One region of the Lysinibacillus sp. OF-1 genome, then DNA from elsewhere that is predicted to be linked to it. Evidence: predicted binding sites of a transcription regulator. Region 1 holds the regulator's gene; the other holds the start of a gene.

Region 1 (3,196 bases):
AGTCATCATTGTTGTTTCTGATATAGCCTATATGCTGATTCCGAATAAGGTGCTTTTATTCTTTTTACCCTTCCTTATTATTGGACGAGTATTGTCGCCATTAACACCCTGGTGGGACTGTGCTGTAGGTGCAGTCGTTGGTTTCGGCATATTATATAGTATTGCTGTGATATCAAACGGGGGCATGGGTGGAGGCGATATTAAATTATTCTTTTTAATTGGACTTGTTCTTGGTACAATGCATACACTGTTAACATTATTTATAGCTGCAGTTATCGGCATGATTGTCGGGCTTGTCGTGTTAACGAAGAACAAGCAGGGGAGAAAAACACCTATTCCTTTTGGACCTTCTATTGCATTAGCCGCTATCATTGTCTATTTTTATGGGGATTCATTAATCGATTGGTATTTAGGTTTTTGGTAATTGTTCAATCTTCAAGCATATGGAGGGAAGCAAGTGAAACCGATTATTGGCATTACAGCCTTTGTGGAAGATGATTTATCCTCTCGATTAAATGCTGCTTACAGTAAAAGTATCATTGATGCAGGTGGGATTCCGCTTATTATTCCACTTGGCGTAGAGGAGGATGCCACACAAATTCTATCCCTTACAGATGGTTTATTGTTATCTGGAGGCTATGACGTGCATCCATTTCTGTATGGGGCAGAGCCTGCACCAAAACTAGGGAAAATTCATCCAGCAAGAGATACGGTAGAGTTAGCATTAATTGAAGCGGCATTCACACGAAAGATGCCTATTTTGGGTATTTGCCGAGGCATTCAAATACTAAATGTAGCACTAGGTGGTACTTTATTTCAGGATATTGATAGTGACCATTTTAGTACTAAGCTGCTCAAGCATGTACAGCAATCTGCTCGAGCTGTAGCTACTCATTATGTACAAATTATGGAGGAGAATTTATTAGCGACCATTTTACAACAAGAGAAAATAGCGGTAAATTCATTTCATCATCAGGCAGTTAATGTATTAGCAGAGAAATTAAAAGTAGCAGCAAAATCGAGTGATGGCATTATCGAAGCAGTTGTTCATGAAGAGTTGCCATTTTGCTTGGCTGTTCAGTGGCATCCCGAGGAACTAGCTATAGCAGGAGATGAGCCTGCACAAAAATTATTTTCAGCCTTTGTTGAAGCTAGCTTAAAATTCAAAAAGGAAGCGTAGCAGGGGACTGTACAAAGAATCCAACCATATATGGATTCTTTTTTTGCGTAAAAAAGAGGATACATGCTCTTAGAAGGAACACATAATCCTCAAAACCTACTTTAAATGATTAATGTACACGACGATATAGTCCTACAACTTGTCCTAAAATAGAAACTTGATCGACGATAATAGGCTCCATAGATGAGTTTTCAGGCTGTAATCGGAAATGATTTTTTTCCTTGAAGAAACGTTTGACCGTCGCTTCATCCTCTGCTGTCATGGCTACAACAATATCTCCGTTATTAGCTGTTGCCTTTTGCTTCACAATAACTAAATCGCCGTCTAAAATTCCTGCTTCAATCATAGATTCCCCCATAATCTCTAGCATGAATAACTGATCCTCGCTTGTGCCATACGTATCTGGTAATGGGAAATATTCTTCAATGTTTTCAATAGCAGTAATTGGAGAACCAGCAGTTACCTTCCCCACAAGTGGTACATGAATGACTTGCTGCTTTTGAATAGACTCTTCAGGCTCTAAAATTTCAATTGCACGTGGCTTTGTTGGATCTCGACGAATAAAGCCCTTTTGTTCTAATCGAGCTAAATGACCATGAACAGTTGAACTTGAAGCAAGTCCGACTGCTTCCCCGATTTCACGTACTGATGGTGGATATCCCTTAGCTCGTACCTCTTCTTTAATAAAAGCCAAAATGTCCTCTTGTCTTTTCGAAACTTTTTTCATGAGTGCTCACCTCTTTTTTCTAATATCATTCTTCTTATTTGATAGTATAACAGAATGCGAACATGTATGCAAACATAGGTTCGAAAAGTGTTTGACAAAAACGTTTGTTCGCTTTATTATGAGAACGTACATTCCGAACAAACATTCTAAAAAAGGGGTTGTAACTATGACATGGTTAAAGAAAAATACACATATCTCCATTTTATTAGGAGCTTGTCTACTATTTGCAGGATACCTTTACATCACTGATCCAGGAGATGTTAATTACGCAGAAATTCAAATTGAACATGGGGATAGCTTGTGGTCGTTAGCAGAGCAATACCGTGGTAAGATGAGTACAGATGATTGGATTAAGCTGGTCAAAACAGAAAATGAATTAGCAGATATTAAAATTGTGGCAGGAAAGTCTCTAGTTATTCCTGTATTGGGTGATCAAGCCAATCCCATCCATACTATCGAAATTGCGAGAACTGAACAATGATGAATAAACAAATGTCGGCTGTTGTCTATTGCCGTGTAAGTACTGAAAAAGAAACACAAAGCTCCTCATTAGAGCGCCAACAGGAAGAGTTGCTGCGCTACGCTAGAGAGCAAGGCTATGAGGTAAAGGGTGTATTTAAGGATAAGCATAGCGGCTATGATGTGGAACGCGATGGCTTGCTTGAAATGCTTGATTTCATTAAAGAAAAGGGAATTAATGCCCTTTTTGTACAAGATGAAACACGATTAGGACGTGGGAACGCAAGGATGGCTGTGTTGCATTTATTGCAAAAATCAGCAACAGATGTTTTTTCCATGCGCGATGCAGGACCCGTTCAACTAAATGAAATGGACACGATGCTGCTTGAGATTTTAGCAATCGTGGAGGAGTATCAACGAAGAATCCATAATGCTAAAATACGTCGAGGCATGCGACGCGCTGTAGAAAATGGCTATCGTCCTGAAAATAATTTATCGAACCGAGGGAATCCCTATGGGCAGGAGCGAAAAGATCTACCTGTAGATGAAATTGTCAAGCTACGCAAACGTGGATTTACCTTTGAGGAAATTTCGATCACGCTTCGAGGGTTGGGCTTTGAAGTAAGTAAAGCGACTGTTCATCGTCGCTTCCAAGAACATCAAGAAAGATTAGCAGGCAAATAATATCGCCTGCTAATCTTTTTTATTCACAGTAAAAAATGCTATTGATAGGAAGCCAAACTGTCGATGATGATGTTAGTAGGTAGTTGAAAAGGATACTCTTTATTTATTCGATCATAAAACATTATGCCATTTAAATGATCGATTTC
Region 2 (3,196 bases), 2.0 Mb from region 1:
CTTCTAAGTCAGCAGAGACATCCATTGTTGTTTCAGCACCACGGTGTACACCACCAATACCACCTGTTACAAAGATTTCAATGTCTGCAAGTTCAGCACAGATCATTGTAGCTGCAACTGTTGTCGCACCTAATTTTTTTGTTGCAAGTAAGTAGCCTAAGTCACGACGTGAAGCTTTTGCAACGCCTTGTGAATTTCCAAACATCTCTAGCTCTTCATCTGATAAACCGATTTTGATTTTGCCATCTATTAAGGCAATGGTTGCAGGTACTGCACCATTATCGCGAATAATTTGCTCAACTTCACGCGCAGTTTTCACATTTTGTGGATATGGCATACCGTGTGAAATGATTGTAGATTCTAATGCCACGATTGGTAGACCTTCTGCTTGTCCTGCTTTTACTTCTTCTGATAATACGATGAATTCTTTCATGTTGTTATTCCTCCATTTCATTTTTTAACAAATCTACTGATAATTCAGGTCTTACTGTATAAGGAGATGCCAATGTATTTTTAGCATTTGTTAACCCTGCATCAATACATGTCTCAAAAGATTGACCTGTCAACCAACTGTGTATCACAGCGCTGACAAACGCATCTCCTGCTCCTGTAACATCTTCAATTTTGTTGATCACTTTCGCAGCGAAATGACGAGGTGTGATCGTCGTAGATGCTGCATAAACACCCTTGCTACCAGCTGTGATAATGACATGTTCAGCACCTAGTTGTAAGAGCTGTTGTAATGCTTTTTCATAATGGGTAGCGCTTTCAATTTTATGTCCAACAATTGTTTCTGCTTCATCCGTGTTACAAATAAACCAAGTTACACCTTGTAATGTTTCAGGTAGTCGATTCATTTTTGGCGAAGATACTGGCACAATGACTAATGGAATGGCACGAGCAATGGCTACTTGCTGGATATACGCCACTGTTTCTTTCGGGCAATTTAAATCCAAAATAAAGCAACCAGCATTCACTAGCATTGTTTCATGCTTTTTCAACAAACTCGGTAACAGCAGGTCATAAACCTCCATATTGGCTACAGCTAATGCTAGCTCACCTTGTTCATCCATAATAGCTGTATAGGAACCCGTAGAAGCCTCAGCTAGCTGCTCCACATAACGTAGATTCATAAAGGATTCCGAAGCTTCTTGGATCACTTGCCAATCAGCATCTTTACCAGCCGTTGTTAATAACGTCACTTGATGGTTTAATCTGCCTAAGTTTTCAGCAATATTTCGACCAACTCCACCTACACTAAAAGAAGAGCTGGCAGGGTTAGATGTTCCAAATTGAACATTGCCCTTCACATGGAATTTTCGGTCTAAATTAGCTCCCCCGATGCAAATAATTTCATTTTCCTCGGGTAAAATATAAGCACGACCTACAATTTTTCCTTGCTTTGTTAAACTAGACACTAAATTAGCAAGCACGGGACGGGACAGATTCATTGTATCTGCCATCTCTTGCTGAGACATAAACGGGTTTTGGCGAATTAAAGCAAGCACCGCCTGTTCTCTTTCATTCATAGCATCACCTTTTATTATATTTGTTTATATTGTAAACTTTTGTTTGTTAAATGTCAAACTAATATTGATAAAAAAAGTTGAACCTCTTTCTGTCGAGGTTCAACTTTTTTAGTCGACTGTTTATCCTTGCTGAGGCGTTTGTTTTTTTACAATGATAACGAATAAGCTTGCCAATGCACAGAATAGGCCAGCAAGGAAAAAAGCCCATGTGTAGGAATTGAAAAATTTATAAATTAACCCACCCCCATACGCAGCAACTGCCGCTCCTGCCTGATGTGAGGCGAATATCCATCCGTAAATAATGCTGCTTTTTTGCATCCCAAAAATTTGTCGTGTAATGCTGATAGTTGGTGGTACTGTGGCAATCCAATCGAGTCCATAAAAGATGCTGAAAATCGTCAATAAAACAAAGGAGCCTTGAGCGAGTGCATAAGGGAGTAGCAAGAGAGAAGCTCCCCTTAACAAGTAATACCAAAATAATAGCCAACGATTATCAAAGCGATCCGATAGCCAGCCAGAGACAGTCGTGCCTAATAAGTTAAACACCCCCATAAAAGAAAGAAGAGATGCAGCGGTTACTAGCGGAACGCCAAAGCTAATACAATATGACACAAAGTGAGTTCCGATTAATCCACTTGTCGAAAGACCACAAATGAAAAAGCTGCCTGCTAAGAGCCAAAATGCTTTGACTTTAACTGCCTCTGCTAAACCAAGAAATGCCATACTAATTGGATTCTTCTTGGGCTGTACTTGCGGCTCTTCTATAATCTCATCATGACCGTAAGGGGTTAGACCAATATCTTGCGGCTTGTTTTTAATAAACATAGCAATCATGACGAACATCATGGTACTCAGGAGTAGGATTAATCCCATTGCCCATCGCCAAGAATAATGTTCAATAATAATGGCTAGCACTGGCAGTAAAATTAATTGACCTGTGGCTGTACTAGCCGTTAAAATCCCAACTGCCAGCCCTCTGCGTTTAACAAACCAATGATTCGCTACATAGGGACTGAGCACCGTTAAAAAAAGGCTCGCACCAAGCCCAATGATACCTCCCCAAATAATGATTAACTGCCAGGATTGGCTCATCCAAAAGGTTAAGGTCATTCCTACTATTAAAGTAGACATGGCACTAAGCATCATTTTCTTTAAGCCAATGACTTCAAGCAGCGCCGCCATAAATGGTCCAGATATGCCATATAAAAATAAACTTACAGCAAATGCTAAAGCAATCGTTGAGCGATCCCATTGAAATTCTTTTTCGAGGGGATCCAGGAAAACACCAGACGATGACATTGTAATCCCTGCTACAATAATCGAGAAAAATGTGACAATCAAAATCAACCAGCTATAATGAACTCGCTTCATCCTAACACCTTCTTTTCTTGTGAGATGCATAACAAAACATGTATATACATGTTTTGCGATCTCTTCATTCCATTTATATGTATATACATGTATAATGATAATAATCGTTCCTATAGCTGTCAAGCAGTCTTTTCTAGCTCTTAGGTGTATACTTACAATTAGTAGAATCCCCTCAAAGGAGTACTGACGATGAAGAATCAACTTAAAACAATCGATTATACACAAATCTGTGTTTGTGCAAACCTTAGAAAAAAAACAAGGGTTGTCACACAATTATATGATAAGCTGCTACAGCC

Evidence for each region. Region 1 encodes LexA, which represses DNA repair genes until DNA is damaged. Its sites were predicted from a motif close to CGAACATATGTTCG; they were not measured.
Region 2: NV349_RS15675 (carbohydrate kinase) is a predicted target of LexA. The motif match lies at 1,562-1,575, and genes of this name have one in related genera.

What each region holds. Positions count from the first base shown of each region.
Region 1 is NZ_CP102798.1:1,251,397-1,254,592, forward strand. Features, by position in the region: gene NV349_RS05845 (prepilin peptidase) at 1-424, shown strand, start outside; gene NV349_RS05850 (gamma-glutamyl-gamma-aminobutyrate hydrolase family protein) at 458-1,180, shown strand; gene lexA (transcriptional repressor LexA) at 1,290-1,907, opposite strand; gene yneA (cell division suppressor protein YneA) at 2,074-2,388, shown strand; gene NV349_RS05865 (YneB family resolvase-like protein) at 2,385-3,050, shown strand; gene def (peptide deformylase) at 3,089-3,196, opposite strand, start outside.
Region 2 is NZ_CP102798.1:3,203,934-3,207,129, forward strand. Features, by position in the region: gene NV349_RS15670 (pseudouridine-5'-phosphate glycosidase) at 1-433, opposite strand, end outside; gene NV349_RS15675 (carbohydrate kinase) at 438-1,529, opposite strand; gene NV349_RS15680 (MFS transporter) at 1,650-2,900, opposite strand; gene NV349_RS15685 (MarR family winged helix-turn-helix transcriptional regulator) at 3,090-3,196, shown strand, end outside.